Roseisolibacter agri: one gene and its partner. Each later gene encodes a partner of the first gene's protein in a complex. Links are inferred from orthologs where the notes say so. Each region holds a gene or a part of one and is shown in the gene's direction. Other genes may lie near its edges.

The links. The genes of interacting proteins can lie anywhere in the genome.
Region 2: the proteins of carB (region 1) and carA are in contact, whole or in part, in a solved structure (PDB 1KEE), measured with the Escherichia coli proteins. The link is inferred for Roseisolibacter agri from one-to-one orthologs.

Annotation. Positions count from the first base shown.
Region 1 is NZ_BRXS01000006.1:430,881-435,744, reverse strand. What follows is about bases 499-4,343. They hold carB (carbamoyl-phosphate synthase large subunit), read left to right. Parts: upstream 499-843; coding sequence 844-4,143; downstream 4,144-4,343. Other genes in these bases: rosag_RS20285 (acyltransferase), read left to right, coding at 4,140-4,343; rosag_RS20295 (GDP-mannose 4,6-dehydratase), read left to right, coding at 499-812. Also shown: more of rosag_RS20295, read left to right, coding at 1-498; more of rosag_RS20285, read left to right, coding at 4,344-4,757; rosag_RS20280 (Gfo/Idh/MocA family protein), read left to right, coding at 4,754-4,864. UniProt on the Escherichia coli protein: Large subunit of the glutamine-dependent carbamoyl phosphate synthetase (CPSase).
Region 2 is NZ_BRXS01000006.1:107,085-110,509, reverse strand. What follows is about bases 1-2,916. They hold carA (glutamine-hydrolyzing carbamoyl-phosphate synthase small subunit), read left to right. Parts: upstream 1-857; coding sequence 858-1,976; downstream 1,977-2,916. Other genes in these bases: rosag_RS18825 (molybdenum cofactor biosynthesis protein MoaE), read left to right, coding at 2,803-2,916; rosag_RS18830 (MoaD/ThiS family protein), read left to right, coding at 2,555-2,797; rosag_RS18835 (HU family DNA-binding protein), read left to right, coding at 2,082-2,435; secG (preprotein translocase subunit SecG), read left to right, coding at 374-793; tpiA (triose-phosphate isomerase), read left to right, coding at 1-250. Outside these bases: more of rosag_RS18825, read left to right, coding at 2,917-3,285; GTP 3',8-cyclase MoaA, read left to right, coding at 3,282-3,425. UniProt on the Escherichia coli protein: Small subunit of the glutamine-dependent carbamoyl phosphate synthetase (CPSase).

The DNA of each region.
Region 1 (4,864 bases):
GCGACGTGCGCGACCTCGCACACCTGACCGAGGCGCTCGACGTCGCGCGCCCCGACGCGATCTTCCACCTCGCGGGCGTGACGTTCGTGCCGGCGGCCTCCAAGGATCCCGGCGCCACCGCGGAGGTCAACGTCGTCGCCGCGGCGCGGCTGCTCGGCCTCGTGCGCGAGCGGCGCGCCGCCGGCACCCTGGACCCGACGGTGCTCGTCGTCGGCAGCGCCGAGCAGTACGGCCGCCACGACGACGCGGAGCTGCCGCTGACCGAGGACGCCGAGCTGCGCCCGCACACCGTCTACGCGGCGACCAAGGTCGCGCAGGAGACGATGGCGCTGGAGGCGTGGCGCTCCGCGGGCGTGCGCGTGATAGCGACGCGCAGCTTCAACCACAGCGGGCCGGGGCAGGCGTCGCGCTTCCTGCTGCCCGGGCTCGTGGGACGCGCGCGGAAGCTGGCCGCCGCCGGCGCGAGCGCCGGCCCGCTGCTCGTCGGCAACCAGGACACGTCGCGGGACTTCCTGCATGTGAGCGACGTCGTGGCCGCCTATATTGCCCTGATCGCCCGCGGCCGGCCGGGCGACGTGTACAACGTGGCGAGCGGCGTCGGCCACAGCGTCGGCGCGCTCGCCCGCGTCGTGCTCGCCCGCTTCGGGCTCGACGTGCCCGTCGAGAGCGATCCGGCGCTCGTCCGCCCGGTGGACGTGCCGGCGCTCGTCGGCAGCTCCGCCAAGCTGCAGGCGCACACGGGCTGGGCGCCGCGCCGCTCGTTCGACGCGCTGCTCGACGACCTGATCGCCGCACCGCCGCCGCCCGCCTGACCGCCACTCCGTCCGACTCACCACGCCAGCCATGCCTCGCCGCAACGACCTCCACAAGATCCTCGTCATCGGCTCGGGCCCGATCATCATCGGGCAGGCCGCCGAGTTCGACTACTCGGGGACGCAGGCCGTGAAGGCGCTGCGCGAGGAGGGCTACGAGGTCGTCCTGGTGAACTCGAACCCGGCGACGATCATGACGGATCCGGAGTTCGCGGACCGCACGTACGTCGAGCCGGTGACGCCGGAGTACGTCGAGCGGATCGTCGCGCGCGAGCGCCCCGACGCGATCCTCCCGACCATGGGCGGCCAGACGGCGCTCAACGTCGCGATGGCGCTGTCGCAGAACGGGGTGCTGGAGCGCTACGGCGTGGAGCTGATCGGCGCCGACGCGCGCTCGATCAAGATGGCCGAGGACCGCCAGGAGTTCGAGAAGGCGATGCAGCGCATCGGGCTGCAGACGCCGGCCGGCAAGTTCGCGACGACGTGGGACGAGGCGCTGGCGATCGTCGAGTGGACGGGCTTCCCGGCGATCATCCGCCCGTCGTTCACGCTGGGCGGCTCGGGCGGCGGCATCGCGTACAACCGCGACGAGTACGAGGCGATCGTGCGCCGCGGGCTCGACCTGTCGCCCGTGAAGCAGGTGCTCATCGAGCGCTCGCTGCTCGGCTGGAAGGAGTTCGAGCTGGAGGTGATGCGCGACTCCGCCGACAACGTCGTGATCGTCTGCTCGATCGAGAACTTCGATCCGATGGGCGTGCACACGGGCGACTCGATCACGGTCGCGCCGGCGATGACGCTGACGGACCGCGAGTACCAGACGATGCGCGACGCGGCGTGCGCGATCATCCGCGAGATCGGCGTCGCCGCCGGCGGGTGCAACATCCAGTTCGCCGTCAACCCGGCCAACGGCGAGATGGTCGTGATCGAGATGAACCCGCGCGTCTCGCGCTCCTCGGCGCTGGCGTCGAAGGCCACCGGGTTCCCGATCGCGCGCATCGGCGCCAAGCTGGCCGTCGGCTACCGCCTGGACGAGGTGCCGAACGACATCACGAAGACCACGCCCGCGTCGTTCGAGCCGGTGCTGGACTACGTGGTCGTGAAGTGCCCGCGCTTCGCGTTCGAGAAGTTCGTCGCGTCGGACCCGCGCCTCACGACGCAGATGAAGAGCGTCGGTGAGAGCATGGCGATCGGCCGCACGTTCAAGGAGGCGTTCCAGAAGGCGCTGCGCGCGCTGGAGACGGGGCGTCCGGGATGGGCGATCGGCGCGACGCCCTCGGACGACCGCCTGGCCGACGACGAGCTGACGACGCTGCGCGCCGCGCTCCGCCAGCCGACGCCCGAGCGCGTCTTCCAGATCAAGCGCGCGCTGCTCGCCGGCCTGTCGGTCGACGAGGTCTACGAGCTCTCCAAGGTCGATCCGTGGTTCCTGCACCAGCTGCAGGAGCTGATCGACGCGGAGCGCGCGTACGCGGCGCTTGGCGCGGTCGAGAGCACCGACCTGCGCCAGATGAAGCGCCTCGGCTTCTCGGACCGCCAGCTGGCCGCGCTGCGCGGCGAGACCGAGGGCGACGTGCGCGCGCGCCGCTGGTCGCTCGGCGTGCGGCCGGCGTACAAGATGGTCGACACGTGCGCGGGCGAGTTCCCGTCGTCCACGCCGTACCTGTACGGCAGCTACGACGAAGAGAGCGAGGCACCCCGCAGCGGCCGCAGGTCGGTCGTGATCCTCGGCTCCGGCCCGAACCGGATTGGACAGGGCGTCGAGTTCGACTACTGCTGCGTCCGGGCCGCCCTCGCGCTGCGCGATGCGGGCTACGAGACGATCATGGTCAACTCGAACCCCGAGACCGTCTCGACGGACTTCGACATCTCGGACAAGCTGTACTTCGAGCCGCTGACGCTCGAGGACGTCCTGGAGATCGTCGAGCGTGAGCAGCCGGTGGGCGTGATCGTGCAGCTCGGCGGCCAGACGCCGCTCAAGCTCACGCGGCCGCTGGAGGCCGCGGGGGTGCGCATCCTCGGTACCTCGCCGGACGCCATCGACATCGCCGAGGACCGCCGCCGCTTCGAGGAGCTGGCGCGCGAGCTGGGGCTGACGCAGCCGCCCAACGGCACCGCGACGAGCGTCGAGGAGTCGGTGGCGATCGCCAACCGCGTCGGCTACCCGGTGCTCGTGCGCCCGTCGTACGTGCTCGGTGGGCGCGCGATGGAGATCGTGTACGACGAGGCGTCGCTCCGCGAGTACTTCACGCGCGCGGTGCAGGTCTCCGAGGACCGCCCGGTGCTGATCGACCGCTTCCTCGAGGACGCGTACGAGGCGGACGTCGACGCGGTGAGCGACGGCGAGCGGGTGGTCATCGGCGCGGTGATGCAGCACATCGAGGACGCGGGCATCCACTCGGGCGACTCGGCGTGCGTGCTGCCGCCGTACATCCTCACCGAGCAGGACCAGGCGACGATGCGCGAGCAGACCGTCGCGCTGGCGAGGAAGCTCGGCGTCGTGGGACTGATCAACGTGCAGTACGCGATGCGCGACGGGCAGGTGTACGTGCTGGAGGTGAACCCGCGCGCCAGCCGCACCATCCCGTTCGTCAGCAAGGCGGTGGGCGTACCGCTGGCGTCCGTCGCCGCGCGTGTCATGCTCGGCGAGACGCTGGAGCAGATCGGCTACACGCAGGAGATCGTGCCGCACTACGTGGCGGTGAAGGAGGCGGTGTTCCCCTTCAACAAGTTCCGCGAGTTCGATCCGGTGCTCGGCCCCGAGATGCGCTCGACGGGCGAGGTGATGGGCATCGCCGACTCGTTCGGCGCGTCGTTCCTGAAGTCGCAGCTGGCCGCCGACAACCAGCTGCCGGCCGAGGGCGCGATCTTCGTGACGGTGAACGATCGCGACAAGCCGACCGTGCTGCCGATCGTGCGCCGCTTCTACGAGATGGGCTTCCGCCTCTACGCCACCGAGGGCACGGCGCGCTTCCTGACGCAGCGCGGCGTGCCCTGCGAGCGCGTGTTCAAGCTGCACGAGGGGCGGCCGAACGGCCTGGACCTGATCGTCAACGGCGACATCCAGCTCCTCATCAACACGCCGATGGGCAAGAGCGCGCAGGTGGACGACTACCGCCTGCGCCAGGCGGCCATCGCGCGGCGCCTCGCCTACACGACCACGCTCTCCGCGGCCAACGCGGCGAGCGACGCGATCCTGTCGATGCGGTCGCGGCCGGGGCAGGTGCGCTCGCTGCAGGAGTGGCACGCCACGCTGGGCGAGAACGGTGGCGCGGGTGCCGCGCACGCCGAGCCGGCCGCCACGCTCGACGCCTCCGGCCCGACGCGCTCGTGACGATCCATCCGACGGCCTCCATCCACGCCTCCGCCTTCGTCGACGAGGGCGCGCAGATTGGCGCCGACACGAAGGTCTGGCACTTCTGCCACGTGATGCCCGGCGCGGTCATCGGCGAGCGCTGCTCGCTGGGCCAGAACGTCGTGGTGATGAACCGCGTGCGCATCGGCGACAACGTCAAGATCCAGAACAACGTCTCGGTCTACGAGGGCGTGGAGCTGGAGGACGACGTGTTCTGCGGGCCGTCGATGGTGTTCACCAACGTGCTCAACCCGCGCAGCCACGTCTCGCGCAAGCACGAGTACCGCCCGACGAAGGTCGGGCGCGGCGCCTCGATCGGCGCCAACGCGACCATCGTCTGCGGCACGACGCTCGGCGAGTACGCGTTCGTGGGCGCGGGCGCGGTGGTGACGCGCGACGTGCCGGCGTACGCGCTCGTGGTGGGCGTGCCCGCGCGGCAGCGCGGCTGGATGTGCCAGTGCGGCGAGCAGCTGGAGCTGCCGGTGGCGACGCCCGACGCCGCGGTGCGCTCGACGTGCCGCGCCTGCGGCACCCGCTACCTGCTGGTGGGCGACGTGCTGCGCCTGGCCGAGGTGCGGGAGGCGGACGCGTGAGCGCCGCGGCGGGGACCGGCCGCACGTTCCGCATCGCGCTCGTCGGCTGCGGGCGCATCAGCAAGAACCACTTCGAGTCGATCGCGCGCGTGGACGGGCTGGAGCTC
Region 2 (3,425 bases), 320 kb from region 1 along the record:
CGAGCCGGTGTGGGCCATCGGCACGGGGCGCACCGCGACGCCGCAGGACGCGTCGACCGTGCACGGCGCCATCCGGCGCTGGCTGCGCGAACGCGTCGGCGACCGCGCGCTGACGATGCCCATCCTGTACGGCGGCAGCGTCAATCGCGGGAACGCGAAGCTCCTCCTGCAGGCGCCCGACATCGACGGGCTGCTGGTGGGTGGCGCGAGCCTCGACGCGGGGAACTGGGCGGCGATCGTCACGGAGTAGACGGGGAGCTGCGGGTGGGCGGCGCCCTTGACCCCGGCGCCTAACTCCTGTGATATTCGGAGCTTGCGTGCGCCAGTGCGTCCACGGCGCGCCGCCTCCCGCCCTCTCCTCGCCCGCCGCGCGATGTACACGTTCCTCTTCGTCCTGCTGATCCTCGACGCGCTCGTCCTCATCGCCGCGATCCTGCTGCAGTCGGGCAAGGGCGGCGGGCTCGCGGCGAGCTTCGGCGGCGCCTCGTCGGCGGCCGAGTCGGTGATCGGGAGCCGGCAGGCGGGCAACCTGCTCACGAAGACGAGCTGGTGGGCCGGCGGGATCTTCGTCGGGCTCGCGTTCATCCTGCAGCTGGCCGGCTCGCGCGGCCGCACGCCGGAGTCGGTGCTCGACCGCTCGTTCGGCACCGCGCCCGCCACGCAGGCGGCGCCCGCCTCGCCCAACGCGCCCGCCGGCGCCGCTCCGGCGGTCCCGCTGACGCCCGCCGGCCAGCAGCCGGCCACTGGCACCAAGGCGCCCGCCGCCCCGACGACGCCGGCGCCCCGTCCGTGATCGGTTCCGCGGCGCGGTCCACGCCCGGACCGCGCCTCGTTCTCCGCTCGCAACCCGCCCGCCCGTGCAGAAGACTCCAGGGTTCCTCCTCCTCGAGGACGGGACCCTTTTTCGCGGCCAGCTGATCGGCCAGTCGGCGCTCTCCGTGGCCGAGGTCGTCTTCACGACCAACATGACGGGGTACCAGGAGGTCTTCACCGACCCCTCGTACCGCGGCCAGGTGGTGGTCATGACCGCGCCCATGATCGGGAACTACGGCGTGAACGCCGAGGATCCGGAGTCGGCGCAGCCGCAGATCGCGGGCGTCGTGATGCGCGAGCTGTCGCCCGTCCACTCGAACTGGCGCGCCAGCGGCGACCTCGCGAGCTGGCTCGGCGCCGCGGGCGTGCCGATCCTCACCGAGGTCGACACGCGGCGCCTGACGCGCCACCTGCGCACCGTGGGCGTGATGCGCGGCGCCATCGCCGCCGGCGACGAGCCGTCGGCCGAGGTGCTGGCGGCGCTCGACGCCTGCCCATCGATGGAGGGGCTGGACCTCGCCACGCGCGTCAGCACGAAGCAGCCGTACGTCTGGGGCAACCCGCAGGCGCCGCAGCACATCGTGGCGTACGACTTCGGCATCAAGCGCAACATCCTGCGCCTGTTCGAGGAGCAGGGGTGCCGGATCACGGTCGTCCCGTCGGATACGCCGGCGGAGGACGTCCTGGCGTACCAGCCGGACGGGGTGTTCCTGTCGAACGGCCCGGGCGACCCCGAGGCCGTCGAGTACGCGCCGGCCAACATCCGGGCGATCGCGGACGCCGAGGTGCCGATGTTCGGCATCTGCCTGGGCCATCAGCTGCTCGGGCTTACCTTCGGTGGCCGGACGCTGAAGATGCCCTACGGCCACCGGGGCGGGAACCATCCGGTGCAGGAGCTGGCGACGGGCCACGTCATCATCACGTCGCAGAACCACGGCTTCGCCGTGGCGGGCTCGGCCGAGGGCGTCGAGGGAGCGCCGGCGCTGGAGGTCACGCACGTGAACCTGAACGACGGGTCGGTGGAGGGGCTGGCGCACCGCGAGCTGCCCATCTTCGGCGTCCAGTACCACCCCGAGGCGGCGCCCGGTCCGCACGACGCGCGCCCGCTCTTCGACCGCTTCCTGGCCACCGTCCGGGCCCGCGCGGCAAGCGGGCAGAAGTGAGCCAAGCGGTTGACACACAATGAGTAAGCTCCTAATATCGGGGTCGGAGCGTGTGCGGGCTCGGGCCGGCGCGCGGCAGGTTCGTCTGACTTCGAGAGCACCCTGATGACCAAAGCTGACCTGGTCGAGCGCGTGACCGCGTCCATTGCCCGCACGGCCGGGCCGACCATCTCGAAGAAGGATTGCGCGCGGGTCGTCGACGCATTCCTCGAGTCGATCAAGGACGCGCTGCACGAGCAGCGCAACATCGAGGTCCGCGGGTTCGGCACCTTCAAGATCCGGCAGCGCAAGACGCGGATGGCGCGCAACCCGCGCACGGGATCCCCGGTGGAGGTGTCCGCCCGTCCGGTCCCGGTGTTCAAGCCCTCGAAGGAGCTGCGGGCGCTGGTGGCGGGGATCGACATCAGCGAGCTGCACGACAGCGACCTGCACGACTACGAGCACGAAGGCGCCGAGTGAGCGCGCAGTGAGCGTCCGGTGTGTCGCTCGAACTGCTGAAACGCACGGATCACGACGTACGGCCCCGCGCACCCGCGCGGGGCCGTGTCGCATTCCCGACCCGCGATTATGTTGCGCGCATGCGCGTAAGTGTGCTGCTCTTCGCCTCTTATGCCGACGCACTCGGACCGGGCCCGCTGCCGCTGGAGCTGCCCGCCGGCGCGACGGCCGCCGACGTCGTGACCGCGCTGCGCGCGCGCCCCGGCGCCGTCGCGCTGCCGCCCGCGCCCATGCTCGCGGTGAACGCGCGCTGGGCCGCGCCGGCCACCGCGCTCGCCGACGGCGACGAGGTCGCGCTGCTGCCGCCGGTCGCGGGCGGATGACGCTGGTGTCACGCGTCGCGGTGAGTGCGGCCGTCAGCGGGCGCCTCGTGCGCACGCCGATCTCTGGCGCCGCGCTGCTGGACGCCGTCGCGCACGAGACGGCCGGCGCGCAGACGGCCTTCCTCGGCGCGGTACGCGACCACAACGCCGGGCGCGCGGTGACGGGCATCGACTACGCGGCGTACGAGCCCATGGCGGACGCCGAGCTCGCCGCGATCGCCGCGGAGGCCGCGGAGCGGTGGCCCGGCGTGCGCATCGCCATCGAGCATCGCATCGGCACGCTCGCGGTCGGCGAGATCAGCGTCGGCATCGCGGTCGCGCATGCGCATCGCGCGCCCGCGTTCGACGCCTGCCGCTTCGCCATCGAGGCCATCAAGGCGCGCGTGCCGATCTGGAAGCGCGAGCACTACGTCGACGGCACGCGCGCCTGGGTGGACGCGTCGACCGCGGGCGCCGCCGGCGCGCCGACGACCGGAGCCACGCCGTGATCGCCGCCGCCGCGGCCGCGGACGTCGAGCGCGCGCTGCGCGACCAGCATGGCCGGCGCATCGAGTACCTGCGCGTCTCGGTCACGGACCGGTGCAACTTCCGCTGCGTCTACTGCATGCCGCTGGCGGGGCTGCCGTGG